4 regions of the Pantoea stewartii genome follow, and region 1 is predicted to be linked to each of the others. Evidence: predicted binding sites of a transcription regulator. Region 1 holds the regulator's gene; each other region holds the start of a gene.
What was found. The regulator CRP, encoded in region 1, controls carbon source genes, mostly activating them, when cyclic AMP is high. The targets are predictions, from matches to a motif close to ATGTGANNNNNNTCACAT.
Positions count from the first base shown of each region.

Region 2: the regulator CRP is predicted to act here: its motif matches at 1,802-1,819, upstream of psiE (phosphate-starvation-inducible protein PsiE).
Region 3: the regulator CRP is predicted to act here: its motif matches at 1,710-1,727, upstream of G5574_RS13365 (PTS mannitol transporter subunit IICBA).
Region 4: the regulator CRP is predicted to act here: its motif matches at 2,059-2,076, upstream of pth (aminoacyl-tRNA hydrolase).

Region 1 covers NZ_CP049115.1:2,472,079-2,476,346, forward strand. The annotation lists gene G5574_RS11830 (hydrolase) at 1-509, shown strand, start outside; gene G5574_RS11835 (YheU family protein) at 514-732, shown strand; gene G5574_RS11840 (phosphoribulokinase) at 794-1,663, shown strand; gene G5574_RS11845 (OsmC family protein) at 1,693-2,097, opposite strand; gene crp (cAMP-activated global transcriptional regulator CRP) at 2,400-3,032, shown strand; gene G5574_RS11855 (YccS/YhfK family putative transporter) at 3,091-4,268, shown strand, end outside.
Region 2 covers NZ_CP049115.1:3,108,665-3,112,932, forward strand. The annotation lists gene G5574_RS14725 (Na/Pi cotransporter family protein) at 1-100, opposite strand, end outside; gene G5574_RS14730 (alkaline phosphatase family protein) at 481-1,293, opposite strand; gene psiE (phosphate-starvation-inducible protein PsiE) at 1,868-2,278, shown strand; gene ubiC (chorismate lyase) at 2,362-2,874, shown strand; gene ubiA (4-hydroxybenzoate octaprenyltransferase) at 2,904-3,770, shown strand; gene plsB (glycerol-3-phosphate 1-O-acyltransferase PlsB) at 3,873-4,268, opposite strand, start outside.
Region 3 covers NZ_CP049115.1:2,802,206-2,806,473, reverse strand. The annotation lists gene G5574_RS13365 (PTS mannitol transporter subunit IICBA) at 1-1,567, opposite strand, end outside; gene G5574_RS13360 (DUF3053 domain-containing protein) at 2,005-2,721, opposite strand; gene G5574_RS13355 (HTH-type transcriptional regulator) at 3,707-4,000, shown strand; gene tnaB (low affinity tryptophan permease TnaB) at 4,102-4,268, opposite strand, start outside.
Region 4 covers NZ_CP049115.1:76,702-80,969, reverse strand. The annotation lists gene prs (ribose-phosphate diphosphokinase) at 1-332, shown strand, start outside; gene G5574_RS00345 (GGDEF domain-containing protein) at 553-1,701, shown strand; gene ychH (stress-induced protein YchH) at 1,702-1,977, opposite strand; gene pth (aminoacyl-tRNA hydrolase) at 2,236-2,823, shown strand; gene ychF (redox-regulated ATPase YchF) at 2,931-4,022, shown strand.

The sequences.
Region 1 (4,268 bases):
AAGCCCTGATTGACGCGGGCGTGATTGTGTCTGCGCCCCTGATGCTGGAACCCTGCAGCGCCCGACTTGAGCGCGGCTTTTCACAGGTTTATCAGCGTTACCTGTTAAGCCAGTTAAAAAAGAATGCCCAGCGTAAACTGCGGGCCTGGCCCGACACGTTGCCGGTGAACCTCATTCAGCTTAACGCCCTGCGCCGTCTGCGGGACTTTGACGACGCGATCACGGCCCGGGCGCATGGTTTTGCCGACGCCACGGATTATTACCGTCGCGCCAGCGCTATGCCGCGACTTAAGTTCGTGACAAAACCGCTGCTCATCATCCATGCAAAAGATGACCCGTTCATGAGCGATGAGGTGATCCCGCAGCCTGCGCAATTATCTGCCACTATTACCTATCAGCTGACACAGCAGGGTGGGCATGTTGGTTTCGTCAGTGGCACCCTGCGTCAGCCTCGGTTGTGGCTGGAGCAGCGCGTGCCACAGTGGATTTCCTCTTATCTGGATAACTGATTCTGTGATTATTCCCTGGGAACAGGTTTCTCCCGAAACCCTTGAAAATCTTATCGAAGCGTTTGTTTTGCGTGAAGGCACGGATTACGGCGAGCAGGAGCTCAGCCTGACGGAAAAAGTCGCCGATGTGCGTCGTCAGCTTGAGCAAGGCGAGGTCGTTCTGGTATGGTCGGAACTGCACGAGTCGGTCAACATCATGCGCAAAAGCGAGTTTCGTGGCTGATGCAACGAACGGAAAATCGTGCTAACAATGCTCATCGCCCGACGTCACAGGGACTTCAACTATGTCTGCACGCCATCCGATTATCGCGGTAACGGGCTCCAGCGGAGCGGGAACCACCACCACCAGCCTGGCGTTCCGTAAAATTTTTCAGCAACTCGGTTTGCACGCTGCCGAACTGGAAGGGGACAGTTTTCACCGCTTTACCCGACCCGAAATGGACATGGCTATCCGAAAAGCGCGCGATCTGGGGCGACATATCAGCTACTTTGGCCCGGAGGCGAATGATTTTGGCCTGCTGGAGCAAACGTTCATCGAATACGGCGAACACGGTAAGGGTCAGTCGCGTAAGTATCTGCACACCTATGATGAAGCCGTTCCCTGGAATCAGGTTCCCGGCACCTTCACGCCCTGGCAACCGTTACCACCGGATACGGATGTGCTGTTTTATGAAGGCTTGCACGGCGGCGTGGTGACTGCACAACACAATGTGGCGGAAAAAGTCGATTTGCTGGTCGGCGTCGTGCCCATCGTCAACCTGGAGTGGATTCAGAAACTGGTGCGCGATACCAGCGAGCGTGGCCATTCACGCGAAGCGGTGATGGATTCGGTAGTGCGTTCCATGGAAGATTACATCAATTTCATTACGCCGCAGTTTTCACGAACCCATATTAACTTTCAGCGCGTCCCCACGGTGGATACCTCTAATCCCTTTGCCGCGCGCACCATCCCTTCGCTGGATGAAAGCTTTGTGGTTATCCACTTTCAGGGGCTGGAAGACATTGATTTTCCCTATCTGCTGGCCATGCTGCAGGGATCGTTTATTTCCAATATCAACACGCTGGTGGTACCCGGCGGCAAAATGGGACTGGCGATGGAGTTAATTATGGCGCCGTTAGTAAAACGGCTCATGGAAGGGAAACGGATTGAATAACCACAGAGGCCAGCCTGGCCTCTGTGAGATTACAGCGCGATCACTTCGTAGCTGTGGGTAATGTTGACGCCTTTGCCTAACATGATGGCGACAGAGCAATATTTTTCCGCTGACAGATCGACAGCGCGTGCCACGGCTTTATCCGAAAGTGCGTTGCCGCTGACGATAAAATGCAGATTGATATGGGTAAAGATGCGGGGGGCTTCTTCCCGACGTTCAGAGGATAGTTTCACTTCGCAATCAACCACATCGTTGCGGCCTTTTTGCAAAATTGACACAACGTCAATGGCGCTGCATCCCCCCGCCGCCATCAGCACCATCTCCATAGGGCTCGGCGCTTTATCGCCAGAATTGCCATCCATCAGTATCTGATGGCCGGACGATGATTCCCCCAGGAATGTTAACCCTTCAACCCATTTGACGCGTGCCTGCATAATTTTGACCTCAGAATACCCTGTTTTGGCTCAGCGTACGCTTTTGCCTGGGAAACAGCAATCCAGAGAAAACGCCATCTTGCTGAAGCGAGACAACACAAGACAGTCGACGTAAGCTGTGCTACAAACAGAGCTGAAAATATTTTTCGTCATCCGAAGACGAAGCCGGGAAGAATGATGCGCACTGCGCCGAATGCAGCCCGAATAATTTCCTGAATGGAAAGACGCTTAACGCTTACATCGCCTGGCAGGGAAACAGAGCCCTGTATTTTGGGCACGATTACAACAGAGGATAATAGCGAATGGTTCTCGGCAAACCGCAAACAGACCCTACACTTGAATGGTTCCTGTCCCATTGCCATATTCACAAGTATCCATCCAAAAGTACGCTCATTCATCAAGGTGAAAAGGCGGAAACGCTTTACTACATCGTTAAAGGTTCCGTTGCGGTACTGATTAAGGATGAAGAAGGCAAGGAGATGATTCTGTCCTATCTGAATCAGGGCGACTTTATTGGTGAGCTTGGCCTGTTCGAAGAAGGTCAGGAGCGCAGCGCCTGGGTACGTGCGAAAACCGCGTGCGAAGTGGCAGAGATTTCCTACAAAAAATTCCGTCAGCTGATTCAGGTGAATCCGGACATCCTCATGCGCCTCTCCTCGCAAATGGCGCGCCGTCTGCAGGTCACATCGGAAAAAGTGGGCAACCTCGCGTTCCTTGATGTCACCGGTCGCATTGCGCAGACGTTGCTCAACCTGGCGAAACAGCCGGACGCCATGACGCATCCTGACGGCATGCAAATTAAAATTACGCGTCAGGAAATTGGCCAAATCGTGGGATGTTCACGTGAAACCGTGGGACGTATTTTGAAGATGCTGGAAGACCAGAATCTGATCTCCGCACACGGCAAAACAATTGTTGTTTACGGCACGCGCTAAGCTTTATTCTTCACGGCATAATGGCAACGTTATGCCGTGAATTATTTGCGTTGAGCCGATGTGGCGAAGAATAATTTATCACCCTGAAGTTAACTATGCCCTGCGCCAGACACTGGTGTTGTGTCTCCCCGTCGCGCTCGGCTGGCTGTTTGGCGATCTGCAAAAAGGATTGCTGTTCTCATTGGTGCCTGCCTGCTGCAATATTGCCGGTCTGGATACACCCCACAAACGCTTCTTTAAACGCCTGATTGTCGGCGGCAGCCTGTTTGCCTTGGGTAGCTTACTGATGCAGTGGCTTCTGTTTAAAGACGTGCCCTTACCGCTTATTCTTTTCGCCCTGCCTTTGCTGCTGGGCGTGACAGGTGAAATCAGCCCACTGCACGCACGGTTACTCCCTGCCACACTGATCGCAGCGATATTTACCACCAGCCTGATTGGCCGCATGCCCATTTACGTACCGCCCCTGCTCTACATCGGCGGTACGCTGTGGTATGGCCTGTTTAACTGGTTCTGGTTTTGGCTGTGGAAAGAGCAGCCAATGCGTGAAAGCCTGAGTCTGATTTACCGCGAACTGGCGAACTATTGTGACGCCAAGTACACCTTGTTGACGCAACTTACCGATCCGGAGAAGGCGCTACCACCGTTGCTGGCGCGGCAACAAAAAGCAATCGACCTCATCAACACCTGTTATCAGCAGATGCATATGCTGTCCGCCAGCCGCGATCACAGTCATAAGCGACTGACCCGCGCTTTTCAGGTCGCACTGGATTTACAGGAACACATTTCTGTCAGCCTGCATCAGCCAGAAGAAGTGCAAAAACTGGTAGAACAAAGCCATGCAGAGGCCGTGATTCGCTGGAATGCGAAAACCATTTCCGCCCGTTTACGTGAGCTGGCAGACAACATCCTGTACCACCAACTGTCCAGTCGCTTTGATATGGACAAGCAGCTGGGGGCACTGGAAAAAATCGCCCGTCAGCACCCGGACAATCCGGTAGGAAATTTTTGCCTTTATCACTTCAGCCGCATCGCACGGGTACTGCGTACACAAAAGCCCCTTTATCAGCGTGATTTGATGGCGGATCGCCAGCGCCGTTTACCGCTTCTGCCCGCACTCAGAAGCTATCTCTCGCTGCGCTCATCTGCCCTGCGCACGGCCGGACGTTTTTCTGTGATGCTGATGCTGGGTAGCGGGCTGGCGCTGTTCTTTTCAATTCCCAAACCCTACTGGATTCT
Region 2 (4,268 bases), 640 kb from region 1:
GCAAATCGGCCCCGTAAACACGCATAATGCCGGAGCGCGTAATGTGCGTGCCCCAGACCAGAAGCGCAACGGCAGACAGTAAGTTAAGCAGGGTTAACACGTAACGTTGCTCCTCAACCATCAGGCTTACGGCATGACAGATTGCCAGCCTGATGGAGAGCGCAATCTGCGAACATGGCTGCCGGACGTTGCGAACTTTTTTCCAGTGTTTTAAATGACCTGCGCAGCGTCGGCCCCTTTAAATGTAGACCACTCTGCGGATACCTCACGACAAATCCGGCTGGCCTCAGGCGGACCTTTCCCGCCGCGCGCGGCCGGTGCGCTTTTTTCTGTGGTCAGTGAAGGGCGTGGCGACAAAGTCAGTACGGCAGGTGATCAGCGGAATAACGGCAACAGAAGTACGGGTTGTGCCGTTCGCCCAACCCGCCAGACCCGGGGCGGCAGTTTACTGTATTTCTGCCGCCAGAAACGGGAAGAGGGTCAGAACGAAACCTGTGCCAGCAGATCGTGATGCACCGGCTTGTCATGAGGAACGCCGAGCAGTGTACACAGCGTGCCGCAGAGATCGGTTTGTTGCAGTTCCAGCCCAGGCTTTAGCGAGAATCCGTCACCAAAGACAAACAGGGGAACGGTCGTTTCCTCCGGCAGCATGCCACCATGTGAGCGGTCGTCGTTCATGCCATGGTCGGCGGTCACCATCACCTGATAGCCTTCTGCCAGCCAGCCAGGCATCCATTGCGACAGGTAACCATCCGCCATGCGTGCCCGGTTACGATACTGGGGCGAAGACAGGCCATGTTGATGACCGGCATAATCGATATTCATCGGATGGATGAGGAGGAAGTCCGGGTTGTGCCGCAACCTCAGGCTCTCGGCATCTTCAAACAGGTGCGAATCGGGGTAACTGTCGTCAACGTAAAAGTGCCCGAACTGGACAGGCAGGGCCGGCGCTTCGGTATGACGATCGCGCGCGGGCTCGAAAGGGCTGCGGTTGTAAAGTTCACTGATCCAGTGATAAGCCGCTGCGGCAGTGGTCAGGCCCGCATTACGCGCATAGTGAAATACGCTCTGTTCGTGACTCAGGCGGTTTACCCCGTTGTGGATGATTCCACTTTGCACAGGCGCAACACCGGTCAGAATGCATTCATACAGCGGACGCGACAGAGAAGGCAGTGCACAGGTGAGATGATAATAATGCCCTTTACCTTGCGCACATTCTGCGTGCAGATAACCCATCGCATGATGGGCAACGTGATGGCTCAGGCCGTCCAGAATCACCAGAATTGTTTTCATGTTGTCCTCTCTTGCTGCGGCGTCTTCACGCCACAGGGGGCGTTTGTCTGCGTCTCTGACGTCGGGCTGTTTTAACGCCGCCAGCGCAACGCCGTCCGGCCGCATCTTAATAGTTGAGTAAGTGCACACTAACCTGACGTAATCCCGTAACCGTTAATGCGGAACAGATTAAGCCTGGCCGGGCCTGAACGCCGCTGTTGGCTGCGCGGAGAGCAACGCAGCGTGTTACCTCAGGACGCTTATCCATTGAGTCGGGTATGGAAGCGGGCGCTAGCTGACTGCCGGGGTTGAAAAACCGAGCCAATGTAAATGTCGGATGTGAAAACCGTATGACAGGACGGCACGATGGAGTGGGTCTGCCAGCCGATATGATCGGTCTGTCCGGTTGGCTTTCATCAAAAGACAGGTTCGTACGGTCCCGGCGGTATAACCCAGGGTGCCGGGGCTGGCATTCCATCGCGCAGTCTGGTGATTTGAAAGACGCTGTTAAGTAAGCCTGACGGCTATATTGTGATTTACGTCACACTAAAGCATGATAATGCCAGAAAACATCCCTTTATTTTCGAGGCGTGAAATGAGTGATAAAAACCCGATAGCACAAAAGATAGCGCGCCTGATGCAATGGGTGCTGAATGCAGGATTGCTGATTCTGGCGTTCATTTTAATGGTCTTCCTGGGCAAAGAGACGGTCCATTTAGCCAACGTCCTGTTCAGCACGGGCGAGCAGGCCTCCTCCTATCTTCTGATCGAAGGCATCGTGATTTACTTCCTTTACTTTGAGTTTATTGCCCTCATCGTGAAGTACTTCCAGTCGGGTTACCATTTCCCGTTACGCTATTTCGTCTATATCGGCATCACGGCTATCATCAGGCTGATTATCGTCGACCACAAAAATCCCTTTGATACGCTGTGCTACTCGGCTGCTATTCTGCTGCTGGTTATCACCCTGTGGCTGGCAAACAGTAACCGGCTTAAGCGCGAATAACCTCGCGTTTGCATGACGGACGGGTGTGCCGTGAATCGCTCTGCGCTAAACTACCTGCCTGAAAATTTTTGGGGGAAAGTGTCATGACGCAAGACCCGCTCCGTTTATTACGTTCACTCAACTGGCTGGCGCTGGACGGTGCTGCTCTGTCGCCATCACTTCGTGACTGGCTGATGGAGGAGGACTCTATGACCAGACGCTTCGAACAGCATTGCCAGAAGGTCAGGGTGGAGCCCGTTCGTGAAGGGTTTATCCACGCTGACGAATTAGGTGACGAAGGTGCGCTGTTACCCGCTGATCAGCGCTTCTGGCTGCGTGAAGTGATCCTGTATGGCGACGAACAACCCTGGCTGGCGGGACGCACGCTGGTGCCTGAAAGCACCCTGAACGGTCCCGAAGCGATGTTGCAGCAGCTCGGAACGCGACCGCTGGGACGTTACCTGTTCTCCTCTTCAACCCTGACCCGCGATTTTATCGAGCCCGGTAACGTTGAATCGCTGTGGGGACGTCGGTCGCGCCTGCGTTTATCGGGGAAGCCCCTGCTACTAACCGAATTATTTTTACCGGCGTCGCCGGTTTACCGTTACCAGGGTTAAGGATTTGACCTGTGCAAAACAGACAACAAATGACCAAATGGCAGGCTTACAGCCGCCTCATGCGAATTGATAAACCTATTGGCACGCTGCTGCTGCTGTGGCCGACGTTGTGGGCGCTGTGGCTGGCTAACAGGGCGATGCCGCCGTTACCGGTACTGATCGTGTTTGTCGCGGGCGTATTTGTCATGCGTGCAGCTGGCTGTGTGATTAACGATTATGCTGACCGCAAAGTCGACGGCCATGTGGAACGCACAAAGCTCCGGCCACTGGCCAGCGGTGCTGTCACGGCGAAAGAGGCTAAAATGCTGTTTGTGGTACTGGGGCTGATCGCGTTTGGCCTGGTACTGAGCATGAACCTGATGACGATTATGCTTTCTGTTGTCGGGCTGGCGCTTGCCTGGGTTTATCCTTTTATGAAGCGCTATACGCATTTGCCGCAGGTAGTCCTTGGCGCCGCATTTGGCTGGGCAATTCCCATGGCCTGGGCTGCTGTTAGTGAGTCCTTACCTCTGGTTTGCTGGCTGGTATTTCTCGCCAACATTTGCTGGACGGTGGCCTACGATACGCAATATGCCATGGTGGATCGCGAGGACGACCTGAAGATTGGCGTGAAGTCCACAGCCATTCTGTTTGGCCAGTACGACAAATTGATTATCGGCCTGCTGCAACTGGCGACGCTGGGGCTGATGGCGCTGGTAGGGACACGGCTGCATCTGAATGGGGCGTTTTACTGGACGCTGTTACTGGCGGGCGGTTTATTTGTTTATCAGCAAAAACTGATCGCAAAGCGCGCGCGTCAGGCCTGTTTCCAGGCGTTTCTGAATAACAATTATGTAGGGCTGGTGCTGTTTCTCGGCGTGTTAATGAATACTCCGCCGTTCTCAAACCTGTTGTAGGGCAGGCACCGAACGTAGCGCCAGTGCGATGCACAGTGTGAGGTTCAGTAAGCAATAAAAAAGGCGACCAGTCAGGTCGCCTTTTTTTGTCATGCCAGCACGTTAGCTGTGTGCAACGGCGCTCTCGATGGTCATACGAACATCGCTGGTGACCAGTTCTGCCAGAATGTGCCAGGTCGCCAGCGTCTGCGCCACATCCGCATCGCCACTGTCGCTGATATAGCCTTCATCGCGCAGGGTCAGTACCAGTGTAGAGAACACCGCTTTATCGAAAAACTCAGGCGCATTGATGCCATGCAGTACGCTCAGGCGCTGGGCCAGCGTGCGGCTCTCTTTTTCCAGCGTGCCGCGGTTGATGGTGGGCTTGGCGCTGAGAATCGAGAAGGTGATGGCGTAACGCTGCAGCGTTTCACGTACACCGGCAGCCAGCAACTGCAGCGTACGGTAACGCGCCGTGTTGAACGACAGCAGACCTGCCTCAACGGTAATCAGTCCCTG
Region 3 (4,268 bases), 330 kb from region 1:
CACCCGCAAAGCGGATGGCCTGCTCTTTATTACTGGCATTCAGTCCCAGGAACACGTTGCTCGCCCCCAGTTTAAACAGGTTGGCACTGCCGTCATCATAGCTGTCACCCAATGTTTTCTGTACGACTTCCCGGTTCGCTTCACTCCGGTTTGCCGCCGCCAGGCGCTGGGTCAGCGTGCTGTACAGAGCACTGTCCAGAAAGTTATTCAGTGAAATGTGTTGGGCATGAGGAGCCTGACGAATGGCGCGTTCGGTCAAATCGCGATGCGTAATGACTAAGTCAACATCACCCGGCAGCGCGTTAATGGCGCTGTTGGTTACCGACACATGCGTTAAGCCTGCATCCTGAACTTTCTTACGCAGTACGCCTGCCCCCATAGCGCTTGACCCCATGCCGGCATCACAAGCCACGATGATTTTACGCACATGGTTCAGGTCAACGCTCATCGCATCGCTGGCAACCGCGGCACCTGACACCGCCTGTCCTTTTGACTCGGCTTTCATATCATGCATGCGCTGCGTAGCCGCTTCGATATCATCGTCTTCTTTCACTTTGCTGGTTTTGAGCAAAATAGCAGAGACCACGAAGGAAACAGCAAAAGCAGCGAAGACGGCGGCAATATTCGCAAAATAAGCGCCTTTTGGCGTCATGGCTAATACCGCCAGGATAGATCCCGGTGAGGCAGGGGAAACCAGGCCGCCATGCAGAACCGTCAGAGTAAACACGCCGGTCATACCGCCGAGGATCACGGCCAGCAGCAGGCGTGGTGCCATCAGGACATAAGGGAAGTAGATTTCGTGAATACCGCCCAGGAAGTGGATGATAGCCGCACCGCCGGCAGACTGCTTCGCACTACCACGACCAAAGAACATATAGGCCATCAGTACGCCCATACCCGGGCCTGGGTTGGCTTCAATCAGGAAGAAGATTGACTTACCGGCTTCGCTTGCCTGTTGAATCCCCAACGGTGAGAAGATGCCGTGGTTAATAGCATTATTAAGAAACAGGATTTTCGCCGGTTCGACAAAGACAGACGTCAATGGCAGCAGGTTATTTTGCACCATCAAATTGACGCCAGCGGACAGAATATGTGACAAACCTTCGACAAGGGGACCAATCGCCAGGAAGGCCAGCAACGCCAACAACATGCCGATGATCCCGGCAGAGAAGTTGTTAACCAGCATTTCGAAGCCGCTTTTGATTTTGCCGTCAACCATGCGGTCAAATGACTTGATTGCCCAGCCACCAAGCGGGCCTGCGATCATCGAGCCGAGGAACATCGGCATATCAGCACCGACAATCACGCCCATTGTCGTGATGGCACCCACCACACCGCCGCGATCGCCTCCCACCAGACGTCCACCTGTAAAGCCAATTAGCAATGGCAGCAGGTAAGTGATCATCGGGGCGACAAGTTTCGCCAGTGTTGCGTTTGGAATCCAGCCCGTTGGAATAAACAGCGCGGTGATAATACCCCAGGCGATAAACGCGCCGATGTTAGGCATCACCATATTACTCAAAAAGCGACCAAAGCTTTGAACTTTGACCTTTACTGATGAGGACATAAGCCCACCCCTTGTTGAGACGCGCTGCAACAGGAGCGCGCGTTTGTTTTTGTTTAGCCACTACGGCGATGCGCCGTCAGTATTACTGTATGCAGGCGGACTTTATCACGCGAATATTGGCCTGCGTAGTGGGTGACCCCATGAGTGATGCAGGTCACATTTGTGACGGGGTGACAGGGGCGTTTTAAGTGATTTGGATCACAAAATAAGGGTCATACAGGAAAGTTATGACCAAATTTTGACCATTTCTTTTTACATTAAGTGATATTTATCACACTTTTATCATGCTGCTTTGTTTATAAAATGTGATTAAAGTCACAACTTAATTTAATAAAAAACGGGCCAGATCACATTTTGATCTGGCCCGTTTTTATGAAGCGCAAGCGCGTGGTGAAGTGATTATGAGGTGGACAGTCGCTAATCTGTCCGTGTGAAATTTATTGTCCCGTGCCCTGAACGGCATTCTTGGCCTGAGTCAGTGCCTGGACATTCGCTGATAAACTGGTCATCAGGCTGTTGTACTGGGTAGCCTGTTCCTGAGTAGGGAACTGGACTCCGCCATTATTAAAACTGACGCGTGTCCCCTGTGCCTGAAGAAATTCACCAGTTTTAACCGCATCCTGACTAAGCGCCTGGAGTTTAGGTAACAATGGGATCAACTGAGCGGCAGGCTGAGTGACGACCTTGTCATAGGCGGTATCGAAAACCTTTTTCAGATCGTCAGACTGGTTCAGACCGGCTTTGCTCTTATCCGCCTGCATTTTGGCGCTTTCGAGTTGTTGGGTGGCGACGGTCAGGGCGCTGGTGGCCTGAGCCAGAGAATCCCGGCGACTCAGGTAGTCCTGCGGCACGCGAATAGCAGAAAGCTCATCCACGACCGGGCGCATGCCCTGATCGACCGTCTTATTCACCTGTTGTGAGAAACCATACAAAATCGCGTAATCCCCAGCAAAGGGACCAAAACTCTGTTTCTGGTTTTCACTCAGACTCGGCAGATGTTCACCGCTACGCATAACGGTATTTTGCATGAAATCGATAAACGCTTTGCGTTGTTCGCCTTCTTTATCACCACACGCGGTGAGTTGCAGAACGATAAGCACGCCAGCCAGCATAATGCCGCTGCGTGCCAGGACGCGGGAAATTCCTGAAGCCATGGGTTCAACTCCTGTCAGTAAAACTGGCTGATGTCCGGTTAAGCAGTGGCCTAAAGAATAGAACAAACGTTAATGGCCACACAATGTGAAAGCGCGCTGTCAGGCCATTATGGGTAAGAAAAAAGAGGTTAAACGTAAAATCAGGGCCTCATCCGTTTACAAAGCCTGTTAAAGAGCAGTGAAAAGGCTTTTTTCCATACCCGATAAGGGGCGGCTCGTGCTGTAAAGGCAGTAAGAATAAACCCGGCTCGGGGCCTGTTCAGACGCCCTTTGTTAAGCCTGCCCGGAACCGCGCTCACTGCCTGAGCATCCCGTATCGGGTGCAGGCTGTTATAACAGCTATCCTCTAAATGCCCTCTCATTGTTCAGTTGCCTTAAAGTAGTGCAACCCGTTGCTCTGGCTCGCTATGGGAAGGGCCTGTCCAGATGACAGAGCAGGATTAATCGTACTGGTGATTGCCTGATAACCGTTATGTCTTTGGGCGCTGGCGGCACGACAGCCACGGCATCGCCAGTGCGTAGCTTGATAAATTGCTGGTACTGACCGTTTTGTTGTAGAAAATCGAAAGATCTGGCGCATATTTTGCAAATTCTTTTGTTGTAAGCGTGTGCGGGGTTCTGATGATTTATTCACCGAAGAGGGTGAAGAAAAAAAGATCGGAACGCGAAGTAGATGCCGTATCAACAAAATCAATTGCATCAAACGGTTAGGGTTTTTAGCCTTTTTTCAGAATTGTAAAGTTAAAAAAAATGTTTAATTTGCACTGCAAATTGTCAGGTCTCTATCCATACTTAGTCTCCCGGCATATGTTGCATTGCGTTGTCATGTTTAAGCAGCGGTGCAGTACAGGCTGTGTCCCATAAGATTTTCATCATAAATACAAACTCTTATGGGATGCAGCTTGCTTAGTCCGGTTTCTGAACCTGATTTCAGGTTCGTGTACCTTCTTTCACGTGATTCATAGTGAGTTTTAAGGAGTTCTCTATGGAGTTAAAAGATCCTATGTTTGAATTGCTCAGCAGCCTTGAGCAGATTGTTTTGACACGTGATAACAGCCCTGTTGCGCTGCAAACTCAGCGTCAACCTGCAATGCCAGAGCCGCAACGTCTGCGCGAAATGGCGGGAATGCAGGTCGATGAGTTTGCAAAAATCATGGGTGTTAGCGTTTCTTCGGTTAAAAGTTGGGAAGCACAGCGTACGCGCCCTTCAGCAACGGCACAGAAATTGATGAAATTACTTCACGCCAATCCGTATCTTGGACGTCAGCTGCTTGATTAAGTTTTAAAACCCACCCGTTTACAGGTGAGGCCGGTCACAAGGGTGACCGGCTGTTTAGCCTCCAGCACACAACGCCATCCGTATTTCCTGCCAGCGTCTTATCAGGCAAGCTTCGGTAACACGTCCAGTACGTTACCTACCCAGCAGACAATCACAACGACACCAAAAATGATGACCATGGCGGGAATGATTCTGCCACCCCACACGGTAAAAATTTGGTCGGGAAAGCGTCTCCGGGACTGCATTGCCAGTAGGGCAGGAACGATGA
Region 4 (4,268 bases), 2.2 Mb from region 1:
ATATCATTGGTGACGTTGCGGGCCGTGACTGTGTGCTGGTCGATGACATGATCGACACCGGCGGCACACTGTGCAAAGCCGCGGAAGCGCTGAAAGAGCGCGGTGCCAAGCGCGTGTTCGCGTACGCGACGCACCCTATCTTCTCCGGTAACGCGGTGGAAAACTTACGTAAATCTGTCATCGATCAGGTTATCGTGTGTGACACCATTCCGTTATCCGAAGAGATGAAGTCGCTGCCAAACGTCCGTACCCTGACGCTGTCAGGCATGCTGGCCGAAGCCATTCGCCGCATCAGTAACGAAGAGTCCATTTCGGCAATGTTCGAACACTAATCTTCGCAGGCCGGACACGCTGTCCGGCCTTTTCTTTTGTCTGTACCTCTCCCCTTCCGACAAAGCTGCTTGATTCACAGAAATTTTCGTTATGAGTCACCGCCGTTATTGTCACGCTTACTACGAAAAACTCTTTCGCTGAAATTATCTTATCTGCTCTTTTGCCATTCTGCGTTGAGTGGTACTTTGCCCGCACTTTTTATTGCGATCGTTTTCCACTATGAACCTCGACGTCTATACGTTATTTATTTGCGAACTCTACGTACTGGGGTTTATGAGTCTGATCCTGGCATTTGCCTGGGTCGGTTCGCATTACGATCGCACGCTGGGCTATGTTTGCGTGGCCATTTTACTGACGCTGGTCGCCTTTATTCTCAGTAGCCTGCGCAGCCAGGGCTATCAGTTTTTACCGGTGGCCATGAGCAACGTGTTGCTTATGCTGGCTTACGGGGGATTGTTCAGCGCGTTTCGCACATTTTGCGGTAAGCAGCCGGGGATGAGTGGTCTGGTCGGAGCGCTGATCTGGTCACTGCTCTGCCTGATTCCGGGATTTTATTACAGCTTATCGCTGCGCGTACTGGTGCTCTGCCTGCTCTGCATCGGGTATACCGGAGCGCTTATCTATTTTCTCTGGCTGGCGCGGCGCAATATGGATGCAACGTTCTGGCCTGCCCAGCTCCTGCTCTGGATTCACCTGATATTCCATGTGGCTCGCATATTTCTGGATAATTCCCGCCCGGTTGGCGTTCAGGGCGCGATAAGCGGATCGAATTTCTCCGTCTATGTGATTATGGAATCCATGCTGTTTGTCATTGGGTTTACCGTGACGATTCTGGCGATGGTCAATGAGCGGACGCGCAATGCGCTGAAAGCGGCTTCACTGCACGATCCTCTGACCAATATCTGGAACCGTCGTGCGCTGTTTACCGGGGCCGAGGTGATGATTAAAGCCTGTCAGAAGCAGAATAAAGCGCTGACGGTGGTGTTATTCGATCTGGACCATTTTAAAGGTATTAATGACCGCTACGGGCATCATCAGGGCGACCAGGTTCTGATTGATTTCAGTCACCGTGTGTCCGGCATGCTGCCTGAAGGGGCGCGCTTTGCGCGACTGGGCGGCGAAGAATTTGCCGCCCTTCTGCCGATGATGTCAGCGCAGGCTAACGTCTGGTGCGAGCAGGTGCGCCAGGCGATCCACCTTTCCCGACCGGGGCAGATTCCCTATTCCGTCAGCATTGGCTTCTCTACCGCCGACAATCGCCACATTGATTTTGGCGAACTGATGGCGCTGGCTGACAAAGCGCTCTATCAGGCAAAAGCCAAAGGCAGAAACCGAACCCAACCCTGCCTGACGTTGCCGGGAACGTGATTATGACGAGTGATGGCTGCGGCGGCAGCGTTTATCGCCATAATGCCGCTCCCAGTAATAGCGATCTTCGACTTTCTCACGACCGCTAATGCAGGCACCGGCCAGCCATAACAGTGCGCCAAAGAAAATCCCAAACATCGCGCCCTGCGCCAGTATCTGCGGCAGATTTAAAGAGGGAAGTTGGTTGATAATCGAAAAACCAACGCCGAGTACCATGGTCACTAAGCCCAGTGCCATTAAGGCATTTCCTGCCATACGTGAGTGATGACGTTTCATCTTTCACCTCCTGACGGTGCGGTCCGATGAGCGCACACAATGTTAACCTGTCAGTAGTTTAGGCAATGACAGCAGGCTAATTTGTGCACTTCGTCACACTCAGAGCAGGATAAGTGTGACCAAAGCATAATTACAGCTTATTGATTTAGATGAAAAACAATTAATCACAGACACTAATAATTCGTGGCTCACACTTTGTGATCCGCAGCCTGGCACAGTAAACTACTGCCCTTTGGTGATAACAGCAGGATATTCCTTGTGAGCAGCATTAAACTGATTGTCGGCCTGGCGAATCCCGGTGCGGAATATGCCGCCACGCGCCATAACGCGGGTGCGTGGTATCTGGATTTGCTGGCTGAGCGGCACAATCAGTCGTTAAAAGAAGAAGCCAAATTTTTCGGTTATACGGCGCGACTGGCGCTGGCGGGCGAAGATGTCCGACTGCTGGTGCCCACCACCTTTATGAACCTCAGCGGCAAAGCGGTCGCGGCGATGGCGACCTTCTACCGTATTGCGCCCGAAGAAATTTTAGTGGCGCACGATGAACTCGATCTGCCACCGGGCATTGCGAAATTCAAACAAGGCGGCGGTCACGGCGGTCATAACGGCCTGAAAGACATCATCAGCAAGCTGGGCAATAATAATAACTTTCATCGTCTGCGCATCGGTATCGGCCATCCCGGTGACCGCAACAAAGTGACCGTATTTGTGTTAGGCAAACCGCCCGCCAGCGAGCAAAAGCTGATCGATGACGCCATTGATGAAGCAGCGCGCTGCACCGAACTGTGGCTGAAGGAAGATCGCATTAAGGCAATGAACCGCCTGCATGCCTTTAAGCCTGTCTAATCGCCCCGATTGTCGCGAATCTGTGTATAATGCGCGAAAATTATCTTACGTTTCCGGCAGCGCCTGCGTTCAGGCGTTGCCCATCCAGCTATAAAGGGTATTAAACCATGGGATTCAAATGCGGTATCGTGGGCCTGCCAAATGTCGGTAAATCCACTCTGTTTAACGCGCTGACAAAAGCGGGTATTGAAGCGGCGAACTTCCCCTTCTGCACCATTGAACCCAACACGGGCGTTGTGCCTATGCCTGACCTGCGTCTGGATCAGCTGTCCGAGATCGTCAAGCCACAGCGCGTGGTTCCGACTACCATGGAATTCGTCGATATTGCCGGTCTGGTAAAAGGTGCATCGAAAGGTGAAGGCCTGGGCAACCAGTTCCTGACCAATATCCGTGAAACCGAAGCGATCGGACACGTGGTTCGCTGCTTTGAAAACGACAATATTATCCACGTGAATAATAAAGTCGATCCGGCTGATGATATCGAAACCATCAACACCGAGCTGGCGCTGGCGGATCTGGACACCTGTGAACGTGCACTGCAGCGCGTGCAGAAAAAAGCTAAAGGCGGCGATAAAGACGCGAAAGCGGAACAGGCGGCGCTGGAGAAATGTCTGCCTCATCTGGAAAACGCGGGCATGCTGCGCGCGCTGGATCTGACCGATGAAGACAAAGCCGCCCTGCGCTATCTGAGCTTCCTGACGCTCAAGCCCACGATGTACATTGCTAACGTCAACGAAGATGGCTTTGAAAACAACCCGTACCTGGATAAAGTGCGCGAAATCGCCGCCAAAGAAGGTTCTGTCGTTGTGCCAGTCTGCGCCTCTGTCGAATCTGATATCGCCGAACTGGAAGACGAAGATCGTGACGAGTTTATGGCCGAGCTGGGCATCGAAGAGCCAGGCCTGAACCGCGTGATTCGTGCCGGTTACGCACTGCTGAATCTGCAGACCTATTTCACCGCCGGCGTCAAAGAAGTACGCGCATGGACTATCCCTGTTGGCGCCACCGCCCCACAGGCCGCCGGTAAAATCCATACCGACTTCGAGAAAGGCTTCATTCGCGCACAAACGATCGCGTTTGAAGACTTTATTACCTATAAGGGTGAGCAAGGCGCGAAAGAAGCGGGCAAGATGCGTTCAGAAGGCAAAGAGTACATCGTTAAAGATGGCGATGTGATGAATTTCTTGTTTAACGTCTAATCCTCACCGTGAAGTGAACTGCACGTGAGTGAACAGGGTTGTGAAAGCCACGCGAATGCGTGGCTTTTTTGTTTTAAAGCTTCACAGAACAGGTTTGAAAAAAGCCACTAAAACATTGAGGATCAAACGCAACGTAGGCTGAATTTTCCGTCTTGAAAATAAGGCGGCAAATAAGCAATCTGACGAGGTGTGATAAATCACAACAAGAAAGCCCGGGTTCACTTTGCTATTACCTTAGTTGTTATC